Regions from separate parts of the Paenibacillus sp. FSL R7-0026 genome, predicted to be linked through region 1. Evidence: riboswitches for the same ligand, from Rfam matches in the RefSeq annotation. Region 1 holds a riboswitch; each other region holds the start of a gene.
The links. Region 1 has a riboswitch for cyclic di-AMP ahead of MKY44_RS00525 (C40 family peptidase). Riboswitches for the same ligand answer to the same signal wherever they lie in the genome.
Positions count from the first base shown of each region.

Region 1 (4,052 bases):
CACATGGCGATATTTGCAATCTCTTCATCCTGCAGCTTGCCTTTGAAGGAAGGCATGCCACCTTTACCTTTGACAATCGTAGAATAGATCTTCTCCAGATCATCCTGGCTGCCGATGTTAGCCAGAGCAGGTCCTACGCCACCTTGAAGCTGATCCCCGTGACAGGAGATACAATTGGCTTTGACCAGTGCTTCAGCTTGTCCGGCATCCAATGTTACTTCCGGCATGGTTGGCTTGGCTTCTTCAGCCACTTCTTCTTTCCCTGGAAGCGTAAACATTAAAACAATAGCTAAAGCGCATGCTGCAAAAAATACTCCGCTCATGATCCATTTGTGCATCCCTTATGTCCCCTCCAGAATGAAAGATCATCTAACCTGAAACTATCCATATCATTATAACGGAACCTGTACTGACATCATAGCATTTTGTGGGAATTTTTTGAACTAATCACATAACAAGGGGCAAATTTAGTTGTTTTGCAATGGATTCTAACCGCGAGGCCCTTCGTAAACCATACAGTGAAAGGGCTTCAAGCCGCTTGGGGTCTGTCGTTCGTATGTATCCTGGGTGACAAATCCACTCTTCAGATAGACTTGAATGGCACGAGCATTCCAAGTGAGTACTTCCAGATCAATCTCATTCGTGGGATTTCGGCGAATAGCTTCCTGTACAATGGCAGTGACAAAAGCTGTCCCTTGACCCTGACCACACAGCTCTGGATGCATGCCAAGGCCAATCCGGGTTACCCCTTGAAGTGGGAAGTATTGAGCAAACCCACATATGCGATCGTTCTGATCCAGGACGATCGCATATTGCTCCTGCCGCAGCTGTGCATCTCCGAATTCCACTTCCAGAGCTTTCATCTGCTTCCAGGGGAGCCAGCTGTAAATATTGTAAGGCGGATCATACTGCCAACTGCAGATAAGCTCCGCATGTTCTTCTCGCATGGGTACAACGTGAAACGTTACAGGGGTTTCCTTCATACACCTGCATGCTCCTTTCCTTGAAACAGAACTCTTTGTCCACTCTACAAAAGTGATGTTCATTTAGCAAGTCTTCCTTCCCAAGAAAAAAAATGAAACAAAAGTTCCGGTAATTTCGTTTATATTATAACGGGATGGGTAAAAACATCATAAGGGCACGGACGAACGAACGCAAAATGAACCTGTTGATGTCGCAGGATATACCCCGAGTATAACTTGCAACATGAATAAGGATTGAAGCACAAAAAAACCGCCGGATACATTCCTGCGGAGAATGTACCGGGCGGTTCTGTTATGCTTCTTGCTTCGTTCCAGTATGGTTAATGGTTACAGCATCATGTTGCTCAGCTTGTCCCTAGTCAAGGGCCAGTGATTCATATGCGTCCGTGCTCATAATCCGTTTCGCGCCAACATAACGATTGGCCCAATAGTTTTCACTCAATGCACTGATCGTAACGCCTTTGGAAGAAGAGGAGTGTGCGAACTTTCCATCCCCTACAAAGATACCTACATGAGATACGCCTTTACCCGTTGTATTAAAGAACACCAGATCGCCAGCTCTCATTTCCATGCGGGATACGGAATCGCCCATGTCGAATTGGGAACTGGATTGGCGTGCCAAATCAATACCCAACTTGTCGAATACATACCGTGTAAATCCGGAGCAGTCAAAGCCGTTAAGCGTTGTTCCCCCACTTTTGTATGTAGTTCCCATTGCTGAATCAATTACTGTGTCCATCTTTGAATCTGCGAATGCGCTACCTGCACCAAGCGATAAAGCGAATGTGATGCTAAGTACAGCTGCGGTTAATTTCTTCTTGAACAAGAGATATTCCCCTTCCAACGCCTGCGAGGTTAGCTTAAGGATTCGGTTGAAGGTCCCCTATGATCCCTCTGTAGCAAGATCAATTCACCCATAACTGGTTCCCCCGCTTCCCAGGTGCCAGGAATTTGGCTATGCTAGTTATGCACCTGCGAAATCAAGAAATGACGATTTAATTTTAAGTAGTTACAAATATGAATGTAAAGATTACAAAGTTGTTACTAAAAACTCACTGCGATTATTGTAACAGAGGAGTACGGCTTTGGCAACGTTTAGCAACAAATTTAGCAAAAAAAACCTCGACCTTTGACGGGGAAAGGTTGAGGTTTGCCTATTTATAAGTACATATTAGGCCATGAGTTTAACATGTGATGGTAACAATTTTTAAACTATCGGCTCTCACCTTTGGATATTTTGGACTGCCATAATCGGAAATGGCTGCATATTTTCCACAGACTCAATAGACATCTGGCAAGTGGATACGTCTGTTGTAGTATAAGTCCGGTCAGTCCCGTTAATAACCATGAGACTGTAGTGAATGCCCCAAAGACGAGCAAGTGTACTCCACCCAGTAGGAGTGCAATGCCGATTACAGCGATGAGATGACGCAGTGCAATCCAGAGTGCTTTGAGGGTACCGTGAGCCCCGCCTTCTCCTTCTGGTGCCGAAACACCGAACTGCATGTAGAGTATGACATGGTGGATGATCCAACCATATACAATCCAGGCAGCAACATAAGGTATACCAGGCAAAAGTAATTGAAGGGAATGAAATCCGTCCATGAGAATCGAGTAGAGCTTCGGTATGAGCCAGTAGGCGGGCAGAAGTATCAATAATGTACGTATGGTGTGGAGCAGCAGCATCGGTTTCCACAGATTTTTGATTCCGCGGACAAAGGGGATGCGCTCTTCTGTAGAATTAAAGTGCTGAAGTGAGTAGAGCAGTCCTGCCTGAATGAGGGGGCTGATCAACATGCGAACCAGCAGCATGCCCCCGAGAATCCATAGATAACGATGAACCTCCGGATGGGTAGACAGGTTAAGTTGACTTTCCATTTTGAACAAAAGTGTACTCAGCTCCCCTGCATCAGCATCTGGATAGCGCAGGAGCAGTGGGATGACAGCCGATTGTACCATTCGATAGAAGAAATATCCCCAAATGAGTTGATAGAGAAATAAGAGTGCGGCAATGAACATATGCTGACGGACGAGAAACCAGCCTTCACGTATTTTCGCTTTCACCGTTTCCACCTCACCATGACAGACCTCCGAATATGGCTTCTATTAGTTTGGTTACACTCATGCTCCAGCGGGACTTCGTCTGCTCATCCAGTCCGGATTTCAGGAAATTGTTCATATGGCGGTTCTCCAGCACGATCGAGTACAGGGGATCGGTCATGGCCCAGGATACGGGGGATGTGTGAGTTAATTTATACGTGATGCGATCTTCTTTGCCATTCCATTGCTTGGTGAGGATATGCCCGTCTTCAAAAGCAATGCGAACAGGAACGGCGCTGTAGTCACTGCCTTTTTTCGCTATCGTCACGGATGACTCGTACAATGTTTGCCCATCTTTCTGTACGGGCGTAACACGAATCTTCTCTACAGCAAAGTCAGCCATCCCGTTACCATAGACATATTGGTCAAAATAATCAGACCAGGAAGTGCGGGTCACTTGTTCCACAATTTTCTGAAAATCAGCCGAAGTGGGATGTTTGAAACGGTACTTCTTCACATAGGTAGAGAGAATGCGTTCCATCTTTTTTGTGCCGACTTGATGTTCGATACCAAGCAATACAAGTTTGCCACGTGTATAGACATTGGCTGCATACTCATTCTGTGAATCGAACTTCCAGGATTCTTGTGTTAAAGATGAAGGAGACGTAATCAGTCCCGATTGTACCGGCAGATTCGGAATCAATCCGTATTCCTGCTCCATCAGTTTGTCTTCTGCATAAGAGGTGAACCCCTCATCCAGCCAGGCTTCCTCGAATTCGTTGCTAGCAACCATGCCGTAGAAGTACTGGTGTCCGATCTCGTGGACTACGGTTCGTTCCAGGTCATAACCTGGCGTGGTGTCATCGGCTCCAAAGGCTGTAACTAGCGTAGGGTATTCCATACCTCCAGCGCCGTTCCCCGCTTTGGGTGGAACTACGATGGATAAGGTAGCATAAGGATATGGGCCAAACCATTTGCTATAATTGGCTAGAGCGGCCTTCGCGGCGTAGAAATAACGTTCTTTCAGAT
Region 1 is NZ_JBBORG010000001.1:108,425-112,476, forward strand. Features, by position in the region: gene MKY44_RS00515 (c-type cytochrome) at 1-338, opposite strand, end outside; gene MKY44_RS00520 (GNAT family N-acetyltransferase) at 489-983, opposite strand; gene MKY44_RS00525 (C40 family peptidase) at 1,339-1,809, opposite strand; cyclic di-AMP (ydaO/yuaA leader) riboswitch at 1,813-1,950, opposite strand; gene MKY44_RS00530 (hypothetical protein) at 2,196-3,047, opposite strand; gene MKY44_RS00535 (M1 family metallopeptidase) at 3,058-4,052, opposite strand, start outside.

Region 2 (4,052 bases), 1.8 Mb from region 1:
ACTTGCCAACATGGACATTCTGGGAGCACATACGTATGGAACCCAGATTTCGAATTTTGCCTACCCTCTCTTTAAGCAAAAAGGAGCCGGTAAAGAACTGTGGATGACTGAGGTGTATGTTCCGAACAGTGACAACAACTCAGCAGACCGCTGGCCTGAAGCATTAGACGTTTCCTATCACATGCACAATGCCATGGTAGAAGGTGATTTCCAGGCCTACGTGTGGTGGTACATCCGCAGACAGTATGGTCCGATGAAAGAGGACGGTACCATAAGCAAACGCGGGTATAATATGGCTCATTTCTCTAAATTCGTGCGTCCAGGCTACCTGCGAGTTGATGCAACGAAAAATCCGGATACAAACACATTTGTCTCAGCCTATAAAGGTGATAACAAAGTCGTCGTCGTGGCAATTAACCGTGGAACTTCAGCCACAAGCCAAAAATTCGTTCTGCAGAATGGTAATGCCTCCACTGTGTCCTCATGGATTACGGACAGCAGTCGAAACTTGTCAAGCGGAAACGCGCTTACCGTATCCAATGGAGCCTTCACGGCACAGCTCCCGCCTCAGAGCGTAACAACGTTTGTTGCCAACGTTACTGGCGGAAATAGCGGCGGGAATACAGGCAGTGGCACCACGTATGAAGCCGAGACCGGAACGTCACTTACGGAAGCTGCCATTGAAACAATCTACCCCGGTTACACTGGCTCCGGGTATGTTAACTTCAATGCGATGACTGGTTCGGCCATTCAATGGAACGGCATTAATAACACGACAACAGGTACCAAAAACGTAAAGTTTCGTTATGCGCTGGAAAGCGGCACTCGGAACCTCGACATTTTTGTGAACGGAACCAAAGTCATTAGCAACGAGCCCTTTCCGGCTACGGGAAGCTGGTCCACTTGGGTTGAAAAAACAATACAGGTCCCCATGAACACGGGGACCAATACATTGAAAGTGGTTACCACTGGATCGGAAGGACCGAATATTGACAGCGTTAATGTTACCGCAGCACAATAAACGTTCCGTATGGCTGATGGAAGACATTTGCTGTACATGCAGCTAAGCACTAACCTCTTGGATACTAAATCTAGTGTTAGTGTTATATCAAAAAATGCAAAAAAAGACTCCTTAAGTGTTAGCTTAAGGAGTCTTTTTTTAGATGCGGTCGAGAGGACTCGAACCTCCACGGGGGTTAGCCCACACGGACCTGAACCGTGCGCGTCTGCCAATTCCGCCACGACCGCATATTGTATCTCCGTCATCAATATCGGCGACAAGAAATAATATATCATGCGGAATCTATCATGTCAACACTGAAAATAATAACAATAAAGCCCGAACCAGACGTCCGTGTCGATTCGGGCTCTACCTTTAACTGCTGCTAATAGTTTGGTTCATTAAAACGGAAGCATACTTCAAATTACAGCTTGGAAGGCCAGTTACCATACCATGCATAACCACCTCTTCTTTCTTTATCAATATCACTTAATTTGTATTTAACTACCCCGTCACGACCAATAAAGATTGGTTTGTCCGTTCCTATCTCATAGAAGCGTGCCCAAATTGGTGCAGCTTTGGAATCAGCGATAATTTTACTATCTCCATTAGCTCTTTCATACTTGTAACCCGTAATTTTTACCTTGTTAAACCAAGCCTCCGCTCCTTTAATAGATGCGGTAATTTTAGCGTTAGCAGGTCTGGTTTTCAGGAATTTAACAATCGTTACACTCTCTCCAGCTGTCAGCGATGGCACTTCGTAGATTCTTGCGCTCGCTGGTTTAAGGGAACTGGAATCATGTTGTTGTCCCCATCCTGTCAGCTTACCGCCTGAAACGACTTGTGTATTCAGAATCGCCTCCACACCTTTGGCAACTGAATTTTTACTGCGATTAGCAAGTGTACTATCAATAAACGAGAAATCACCTTTGCGTGCTGCTACTTCATCGAGCATGATCATTACATTAATCATGGCATCATCATTGTAGGTAATATGCTTGTGATATCCGGAGCTTTGATAGACCTGTGGCCATCCGCCATTTGAATACTGCATATTGATCAAAAAGTTAATTCCTTTGATTGCAGCTGTGGAGTAACGCGGATCATTCGTCTTTTTAAATTCCTTCGCCAATCTTCTAATTTCTAAGTATGTAGCCTTGTTGTCTATCGTGGACTTTGCCCACTCCCCACTTGTCTGTTTATAATCTTTTCTCCAACCTCCATCCGGCAGCTGGTTCTTCAAAATATCAGAAATACTCGCTGTTGTACCTGATGCATCCGCAGCAGATACCGTCCCTACAGGAAGAACTGCCATTCCAACTGCTGAGAACACCATCGTACATGCCAGGACAAAAGTAACTAATTTCTTCGCTTTCAAATGTAACACTCTCCTATGTTCGTTTTTATAAATCTTCCACTTCTACTTTATCTATGATACGCGTCCCTAAACCTCCTTTATTTGTATTTATCGCATAATAAAATCATTTTAAATCCAATATGTGGATTGGATAATCAGATAATATGCAAAAAATCGATTTTTGTCAATATATGCAACTTAATGAATATAATCTCTATAATTCTACATAACGGAATAGTTCTTTTAACTCATGATAAACCTATCTATTTATCCAAATTCGTCTTAAACGAATCAATAATGACGTTTTTGTCATGAATGATACCCAAACTTGATCCCTTTTTTCATATAAAAACCTTAATTCCGCTAACATTGAGGTATTAAGAAAGGGTTTAAATGGGTTTGACAATTACGCATTTATGCAATATAGTTTCAAATAGTTACAAAAACTTAATTATTCATTGCCGAGTTTCATGTTTGAAAACGGGGGAACCAATTTGGGTGAATTATTCTTATACATAGGAAATATAGGGAACCTTCTACCGAACCCTTAGCTAACTCCGTAGGCATCGAAGGGAGAACATTGATTTTGAAAAAACTGATTATCTCCATTTTTGGAGCAGCTGTATTATTTACATCCGGGGCAACAAGCACAGAGGCAAGCAGTATCAACTCCGTAGTGAACAACATGACAGGTATTCCTTACAAATGGGGTGGCACGACTGTAGCCGGCTTCGACTGTTCTGGTTTTATGAGATATCTTTTCAACAAATACAGCATTGAATTGCCACGTACTTCTCAGCAGCAAGCCAAAACAGGTACGCCTGTATCCAAGAGCAATGTTCGGACAGGTGATCTGGTGTTCTTTAATACAACAGGCAAAGGCATTTCACATACAGGTGTATATATTGGCGGCGGACAATTCGCTCATGCCTCCAGCAGTAAAGGTGTAAGCATCACGAAGTTATCGAATCCATACTTCAATGACCGCTATGTAACAGCACGTCGGGTAACTGGACAGTTTATGTATGATAAAATGTTAGGTAAAATGTAATTCACATACAAAAAGGCATCGGTTATTAACCGGATGCCTTTTTTGTACTTAAAAATGTATGTTGCATTGCTTACTAATGCAGCGCCTTCTGCACTCGCATCGCACCCTGAGACAGGGCATGTCCTCCTCCAACAGCTCCGGCCACCGCAACGGTCTCCATAATCTCCTGATCTGTTGCTCCCTTGGCACGGGCTTCTTCTACATGGTAGAAGGTACATACTTCATTGTTGGCGAATAATCCAATGCCAAGTGCAATTAGCTGTTTTGTCTTTGCATCAATCACGCCAGGTTGGAAACATTCTCCGGTAAACTCATGATACGACTTCACCACACCTGGCAGTACATCGCTTAATGCTCCAATCTGATCCTTGTAGGCATGAACTTTATCATTCATCAATGTCATGGCTTGTAGCACACCCTCTCGGCTATAGTTACAGATCTTCCCTCACTGTACCTATCTTCTCTCCCGAGTGAGTCAATTATGCCAAGAAATCATGGTAATTCCAAACATTTAACTCTCATGGCTCTGCCATAATTATAAGCTGTTACTCACTAAGTGGACTCTGGCGCGGCTCGCTGAACAGCTGATAGCGGTAACCTCGATCCAGCTTAACGACACGTCGATTCTGACGACGGATAAGTAC
Region 2 is NZ_JBBORG010000001.1:1,928,362-1,932,413, reverse strand. Features, by position in the region: gene MKY44_RS08965 (carbohydrate-binding protein) at 1-1,021, shown strand, start outside; tRNA gene MKY44_RS08960 (tRNA-Leu) at 1,165-1,248, opposite strand; gene pelA (pectate lyase) at 1,425-2,387, opposite strand; cyclic di-AMP (ydaO/yuaA leader) riboswitch at 2,807-2,938, shown strand; gene MKY44_RS08950 (C40 family peptidase) at 2,944-3,408, shown strand; gene MKY44_RS08945 (carboxymuconolactone decarboxylase family protein) at 3,482-3,811, opposite strand; gene MKY44_RS08940 (hypothetical protein) at 3,954-4,052, opposite strand, start outside.
Region 2: linked by a shared signal. The riboswitch ahead of MKY44_RS08950 (C40 family peptidase) and the one ahead of MKY44_RS00525 (C40 family peptidase) in region 1 are both predicted to bind cyclic di-AMP.

Region 3 (4,052 bases), on a different contig from region 1:
AAAAGAAGCCATTCGGTACTCGACCATGGATTCTACGATCGCGTTGACACTGGCCCTGTTCATCAATGCGGCAATCCTGATTGTATCTGCCGCTGTATTCCACAGTGCTGGTATGACGCAGGTTGCCGAGATCGCAGATGCCTATCATCTGCTGACACCTCTATTAGGTACTACGGTTGCAAGTATCCTGTTCGGTGTGGCGCTGTTAGCATCAGGTCAGAACTCTACCCTTACAGGTACACTCGCTGGGCAGATCGTTATGGAAGGTTTTCTGAACATTCGAATTCCGGCATGGCTGCGCAGACTGGTCACACGTCTGATCGCCATCATCCCGGCGGTAATTGTGACAGCCATTGCAGGAGAACATGGCACAGAAGAACTGCTCATTTTGAGCCAGGTCGTGCTGTCGCTTCAATTGCCCTTTGCTGTAATTCCCCTGGTGATGTTCACAAGTGATAAAAAAAGCATGGGTGCATTCGCCAACAAATTGTGGCTCAAAATCATCTCATGGGTCATTGCCGCGATTATCGTTGTGCTGAATGTATATCTGATCATTCAGACGATTCGGTTATTCTAATCTCCTTCTTATCGACTAAATACTAAAAAGGCTGATCAACTCCGGTATTCTATACCCAAGTTGATCAGCCTTTATTGTTGCAGTACAGCAACATATTTCTTTTGTAGTAAAACTCTAAACTCCAATAAACAATCATCTGAATCTAATCCTGATTTGGTATCAGTAACGGCAAGAGTTGATCCAATGAATCAACAGTCCAATCCGCACGTTGGTCATCCGATAATTCTGGCTGGAATCTTCCGTAACCCTGCATAATTCGAATCGTCCGCATGCCCAGATTCTGAGCAGGTATAATGTCGTTATCGATCCGATCGCCGATCATGACAGCTTCCTCCGGTTCACAACCGGCCTGTTTCAAGGCCACAGCGTATAACTCAGGGTCTGGCTTGGACACCCCTTCTTCAGCCGAACATGCCAGAACATCAACATACTTCCGCAAGCCGTAGCTCTCCAGTCTCTCTTCCGTTCCTGGACTCTGATTGGCAATAATGCCAATGCGATAATGCCGTGACAACTGCTGAAGAACGGAATCCGCTGAAGGAAAAGGACGTTCAAGATCTTTTTGAAACTTCAGCTTGTCCTGAATCTGTTTCTGGTGTCCCTCGTCTTCAACGAATGTGCGAATCGCCACTCTCATCGGCCATTGCTCATATTTTCGGTAACAGTTGGCAAACAGTTCGCGTACCGCCTCAATTTTCACTGGATACCCTAAAGCACAAGCTTCACGGACGAACTGTCCGATAATATCATCAACCGGCTCCCATTCATCCACCAGCGTATCTCCAACATCAAAAAACAACCATTTTAATCCACCTACATCCGGCACGCCAATTCCTCCTTGTAACCATAAAAAAGAAGACTCACCATCATGCATGAGTCTCCTCAAACTTCCGTTTATCGATACATTCAATTATAACAGGCACCTTACACCTGAGCAATCACAAGCTATGGCATTAACCATTGAGGAGAAAGCCAACTTCCCCATTGAGCGAATATACAATCCGGTCTGCGCCCATGCCCCGATAGATGCCCTTTGGATGGCTTTGCTCCGTAATGACGCACAGGGATTTCGATGTCCATGAACGGCAGATCTGTAAATAACGACAGGTCAGATTCAGGCTGTTTTCGAAAATAAACACGTTGCCTACGCTGCCCTGCGGCAAAAACCATTTTTGAGCTGCAGCCGTGTTCATGCGAATGACATGTTCTACTCCGATTCTACGGAGTCTGCGCTCTTCCCCTGCACTGTTGGTTAGAACGGCAAACGGCATTTTTTTGTACATCAGTAATTTGATAAATTTGCGTCCTGCTTCATTTGGAGCAGTCACTAAGATCATCTCAGTATCCATCATTCGTTCCTCCCTTGGCGTGAAAAGACAACAAAAAAGAAGCGTGGGGGACCAAGGCCTCCCGAACGCTTCTTAAAGAATCCATGGCGAAAACGCCATGAACCAGCGTACGGCTTGTTGCCTCTCCCTTTAACGCTTACGAGGTTAGCTGACGGATTCGGGCGCGAGAGTCGCCCTATTTCCGGCTGTCACCGGAAAATTCACCCCATGAATGCCTACTGTCCTGGACAGCGCATTCCGTTGGTTCCCCCGTTTTCCACTCATGAATGAATGGAAACTCAGCGATTAAAACATCGTTCGTATATCTTAAGATAAGATCGAGCGATATTATCGTTTGTTTCGTTTTTCATATACAATTTAGTTTAAATTGAAATTACGTTATGAATCATACACCCGTGCCATGACGGTGTAAAGTCCTCACAGATCACCGAATCGGCAGATTTTTGCCAATACTCATCCATAATAACGCTTACAATAAGGTTATACTCTATCCATCTCTTCAAGGCTATCTAATTCTCACTCTGACGAAAATCCCTTCGCAATTCATTCACGTATTCCGCACAACTTGCCTGTTTTGATTCTTTTAACACCATATTAGTTTTGCAATATTTAATTGCAACCAATATAATAGAAGATATAAGAGTAAATAAATGGAGGCGATTTAGATGACAGTCTACGATTACAAAGTGAATACCCTTCGCGGTCAAGAAGTTGAAATGTCCGACTACCGTGACAAAGTGCTCCTGATCGTGAATACGGCAAGCTCATGCGGCCTTACCCCTCAATTCAAAGGTCTTCAAGAACTGCAAGACAAGTTTCAAGATGCTCCATTTGAAGTTCTTGGTTTCCCAAGTAACCAGTTTGCACAGGAAAAAGGATCTTCCGACGATATTGCCGAGTTCTGTCAGATGAATTATGGCGTGAGCTTCCCCATGTTTGAGAAAATTGATGTGAACGGATCAAGCGCTCACCCTCTTTTCCAACACCTTAGTACAGAAGCTCCTGGCCTGCTCGGCTCCAAAGCAATCAAATGGAATTTCACCAAATTCCTTGTGGATCAGAACGGACAGGTCATTAAACGTTATGCTCCCAAAACAACACCGGACAAGATTGAAGAAGATATCAAGAACTTGCTGCAAAAATAATACACAGGCCACCCGTAGCCGGAAGGTAGAGCAGTATTGCCCCGGTAATGGATGGCTTTTTTTTCTCAACTTTGATGTCATACTGTTCGAAAAAGACAAAAAAAGAAGCTTTCCAATAACGGAAAGCTTCTTTTTAATCGTTCATATGATGCGGTCGAGAGGACTCGAACCTCCACGGGCATACGCCCACTACCCCCTCAAGATAGCGTGTCTGCCATTCCACCACGACCGCATGTCGTAAATAATCGGCAACAGAATTGATTATACCGGGTTCAGAACTAAAAGTAAAGTATTTTTTAATACTTCTTTTTCAGCTAGGCATTTTCATCAAAAATCGCATAATCTCGTCATCTTTACCCATGAACTGCATATTATTAGATTTGATCCCCTCTTTTTCGGTAAGAGCCGATCTTGTTGATTCATTTATATATAGTCCTTCCTTATATATGGTCCTCCCTGCACTTCGCCACATAAATAACACAGTGAGTTATATAAAATAACACAAATATTGAATTTCAAATTTAATCCATTAAATTTCACGGATACTATTGACAAAAAGCGGACATTTATGGGATGATAACTATCATATAATTCGGATTTTTAAACAAAATGCAAACAAAAAGGGATATTAATGTCACTTAAAGTAACATTTAACGAACACAGGAGGCGAATGATTGTGAACCGTGGGAATAAGCTGCTCGATTATGTCAAACTGCTTGATTCCTCTATTCAGGTTGGAGGGTTCACCCATTCCTTCGGCATGGATATCCATATCAGGGAGGGTACCATTCGTAATGCTGAAGATCTCGAATCATTCATGCGTTGTCAGTTGCATCCCAGCATCGTTCGTCTTGAAGGTATGGCCATCAAAGGCATCTATACCGCAGCAGATCACAAGGATACATGGCGGATAGCTCTGATCGACAAGCTCGTCCATGTTCAGCGAACCCCTGGAGATCTCAGAGAACAAGCTGCCGCCAT
Region 3 is NZ_JBBORG010000002.1:101,292-105,343, forward strand. Features, by position in the region: gene MKY44_RS29400 (Nramp family divalent metal transporter) at 1-577, shown strand, start outside; gene MKY44_RS29405 (HAD family hydrolase) at 720-1,403, opposite strand; gene MKY44_RS29410 (hypothetical protein) at 1,531-1,929, opposite strand; cyclic di-AMP (ydaO/yuaA leader) riboswitch at 2,045-2,220, opposite strand; gene MKY44_RS29415 (glutathione peroxidase) at 2,592-3,071, shown strand; tRNA gene MKY44_RS29420 (tRNA-Leu) at 3,221-3,303, opposite strand; gene MKY44_RS29425 (urease accessory protein UreF) at 3,748-4,052, shown strand, end outside.
Region 3: linked by a shared signal. The riboswitch ahead of MKY44_RS29410 (hypothetical protein) and the one ahead of MKY44_RS00525 (C40 family peptidase) in region 1 are both predicted to bind cyclic di-AMP.

Region 4 (4,052 bases), 3.5 Mb from region 1:
TCTTCCATACGCTTCATACCAGCACTTGCAGTATCAGAGCCAAACCCATTCAACGCTTTGTTGATTTCCGTTTGGGCTTTTGCTGCATTGTAGCGGGCTACCAGTGTTTCGCGTTTGTTCTTCATTTGAGTCAGTTGCTTACGCATCTCGTCGAGCTTGCCACGCAGGTTATCTGCAGAAGCCTTGTTTTGGTCATAGCTGGTTTTGTACTCAGCCATCTTCTCTTCAGCAGCCTTTTTCTCTTCCAGAGCACGTCGAGCCAAATCCAGATTCTGAGCACGTGCCGCCGTATGCGCCTGCTCTTCACGTTTCTTCACAAGTGCTTCCTGCTCTTCGAATAACTGCTTGAACTTCTTCTCAATGGCGATCTGTTGAGCTACTGCTTTCTCCGCATCTTCCAGATCCTCTTGCATGTCACGGATATATTGGTCCGTCATCTTGATTGGATCTTCCGCCTTGTCAATAATGGCGTTAACGTTAGACATTGTTAAATCACGCAATCGTTTGAAAATGGACATTATGTTATTCCTCCTAGTCGATATTACATCGTATATAAACATACATACGTAACAATCTACAACTCGTTTCAATTTTAGCAAATAAAATCAAAACATGCGATTGCTCTTTATGTTAGGAAGATCGTTTATCGTTGTTCAGATGATCCTCCATCAGCCTCTCTGCAGTCTGCACGATTTCGTCGATCTGCATCCGCGTGATGGAATCAAAATGGATACCCATGATCACCGTAACGGTTACTTTCAGCTGCAGGGCAGCCTTTCGAGCAAGCCGCTCACACAGCTCTTGTTCCTTATGCCCAGGAATATGTACCGTCGTCCCGCTTATGCGCTCATGATCCACGTAGAACGTGGCTACGGCGCCAATATGCGCCTTTCCTCCGGTAACGAGAAAAACCTTATCCTCTCCTGCTTCAATCACCTGTAAACGTATGGATTTCAAATCATATGTACTCATATCCTATCCACCTATCCTTTTCTATATGTTATATATGGAGGAATTATGGCTGTCATAAGCTAAATCCGCAATGAAACTTCTCACACTACGCATATTTTATGGAACCCCCGGGCATACCAAGGAGAACGTCATTTTGGAAAAGGAGGCCGTTATTATGCGCGTACGCCTCATTATGCTAATGGTTATCGTTATTTTTCTCGGAGGATATCATGCTCCAGTTTCATCGCGGGATGTTTCAAGCCCGCCAAGTGAATCAGTATCAGGTTCAGATTCTGCGGAAGAAGAACAACTGACATTGGGACAGTTACGTCAAAAATATGCCGATACGTTCAAAACCAATGGTCCTTCAACCAAGAAGGTTGCACTGACTTTTGATGATGTACCTGATCCACGATTTACTCCACAAGTGCTGGATGTATTGAAGAAATACAATGTCAGAGCTACATTCTTCATCGTGGGTAGTCGTGCTGAGAAACATCCGGATCTGGTGAAACGCATCGTTAAGGAAGGGCATATGGTTGGTAATCACAGCTACAATCATCCTGAATTCAGTAAGCTGTCGATGAATGCCTTTCGCAAACAAATTTTACATACCGGGGATATTATTCGACGTTTGGCGGGATATACGCCCAAGATGATTCGGCCACCTTATGGAGACATTAATGAAGAACAGCTGAGATGGGCTGCCAAACAACGCTATAGCATTGTGAACTGGAACGTAGACTCCCTGGACTGGAAAGGCCTCTCCAAGGAAGAGGTGAAGGATAACATCCTATCTGCCGTGAAACCTGGCTCCATCGTTCTACAACATGCAGGAGGCGGTGTAGGATCAAATCTGAACGGTACGATTGAGGCTTTGCCTGAAATCATTGAGGAATTGCGTAATCGGGGATATGAACTGGTCACCTTGGACGAAATGCTGGGATTGCCAAAGGCCAAAGATTAGGATGACCGTGATAACAAATAATGAGAATATTAAAAGGGTGCTGTTCAATCGCAAATTAGCGACTGGCAGACACCCTGTTTGAATTCATTTTAAATGTAATTTACTCTCTACTTCAGAATGTACAGCTCGATATCCTGAAAACCAAATGAGCTTACAGACTGTTTGCTACCCGGGATAAAGATATCAATCCGGTGACCCTTGATTGCACCGCCCACATCCCGCGCTGTGGCTACAAAAGCCTGTTTTGGCAATCCTGGATGGCTGTGACCAGTTACCAGTACTTTGGTTCCAAGTGGAATTACACTTGGATCAACTGCAATCGTGCCCAGTTCAAGGTCATTTCCGAAATAATCGACTGCACCCCATCCTCCATTTTCGGACGGATCTGCAGAGTATGCCGTTGCTTTTACGTTCACAGCTTTGCTGTAATCGAATGTCTTACCCCAGGCTTGAACAACTTTGTTATCTGCGTTAACGTCCAAGCTCGCTGTAGTAACAGTCTTCGCTTGGGTCTTGCTCTCCGTTGCCGCAGCGGCTGCTACATTGTTTGCCTTACCGGGAATCGTAATTTTCAAACCACCATAAATGTTGTAAGCCGAAATGTCGTTGTTTGCTTTAACCAACGTGTTGAGTGCTACTCCATATTGTTTCGATAAGGTGTAGAAGGTATCCCCTTCTTTGGCCACATGAACTGAATCGGCGTGAGCCGGAACGGCTTGAATGAGCATTGCTGTTGTCATTAATGCTACTGCTGTTTTGGCTATACGTTTCTTGTTAATCATGGTCTTCCTCCCTCATTGTGCCTGCGAAGTTAGTTGTCGGATTCGGATGAGGAGCCCACCCTATAGGTTCTTCATTACATTTGAAACGTTATGTACCCCTAATTCACCCCAAGCAGTGTGCCATAGATCTTCCCCCTGCACAATCTGCATCGTTACATCCCCCGCACTCCCTGTCCGGAAGTTTCGGCAGAGTTCAATATATCACAATTTTGTAACCTGAACTTGTAGTAATTCTTACCAAATGGTTTTTAGCATGTCATCATATCTAAGAATACTGCATTCTTTAGAATTATTGGACGACCCGATTCCTTTACATCTGGTAACAGAATAGTTACTTTTCAAATCTATAAATGATTAATACGCACAAAAAAATAGCGTTACCGACTCGATGTCAGTAACGCTATTTAATCTTTCGTTTAGAGTACTTTGGCAAGAAAATCACGTGTACGTGAATTTTTTGGAGCTCCAAACACCTCATCAGGTGTTCCCTCTTCCACAATAACCCCGCCATCCATGAACAAGATGCGGTCTCCCACTTCACGTGCGAAACCCATCTCATGGGTTACGATGACCATCGTCATTCCGCCTTCTGCAAGACGTTTCATGACATCCAGCACTTCACCGACCATCTCAGGGTCCAGTGCCGACGTAGGCTCGTCAAACAGCATCACATGCGGCTGCATGGCCAATGCTCTAGCAATGGCGATCCGCTGTTTCTGTCCACCAGACAGCTGATTCGGGAATGTATCTTTTTTATCGTACAAGCCCACGGTGTTAAGCAGATCAGCAGCAATTTTTTCCGCTTCCTGAGTGGATTGTTTCTTCACTTTAATTGGAGCAATCGTAATGTTTTGCTCTACCGTTTTGTGTGGGAACAGGTTGAAGTGCTGGAACACCATGCCCATTTTCTCACGAGTTGCGTTAATGTTATGCTTGGGGTCCGTGATTGACACGCCTTCAAAATCAATCTCTCCTGAGGTAGGCTGTTCCAGCAGATTCAGACAACGCAAGAAAGTACTTTTACCTGAACCGGAAGGACCGATGACCACGACAACCTCACCTTTGCCAATCGTCACGTTTATGCCCTTAAGCACATCGTTATTTCCATAAGATTTGTGTAATTGTCTAACGTCTATCACTTGCACTCAACTTCCTTTCCAGTCGTCCCAGCAGCTTGGACAAAATGAACGTCATTACAAAGTAGATGGCTGCTGCAATCAAAAATGGACTCAATCCTTGGTACGTAATGTTCTTGACTACACTTGCCTGATACATAATATCCACCATACCGATAACGGAGATAATGGAGGATTCTTTGATGATAGTTATGAATTCATTACCGATCGCTGGTA
Region 4 is NZ_JBBORG010000001.1:3,653,665-3,657,716, forward strand. Features, by position in the region: gene MKY44_RS16085 (PspA/IM30 family protein) at 1-518, opposite strand, end outside; gene lpdD (prenylated flavin chaperone LpdD) at 631-972, opposite strand; gene MKY44_RS16095 (polysaccharide deacetylase family protein) at 1,127-1,918, shown strand; gene MKY44_RS16100 (3D domain-containing protein) at 2,026-2,700, opposite strand; cyclic di-AMP (ydaO/yuaA leader) riboswitch at 2,703-2,899, opposite strand; gene MKY44_RS16105 (amino acid ABC transporter ATP-binding protein) at 3,117-3,839, opposite strand; gene MKY44_RS16110 (ABC transporter substrate-binding protein/permease) at 3,826-4,052, opposite strand, start outside.
Region 4: linked by a shared signal. The riboswitch ahead of MKY44_RS16100 (3D domain-containing protein) and the one ahead of MKY44_RS00525 (C40 family peptidase) in region 1 are both predicted to bind cyclic di-AMP.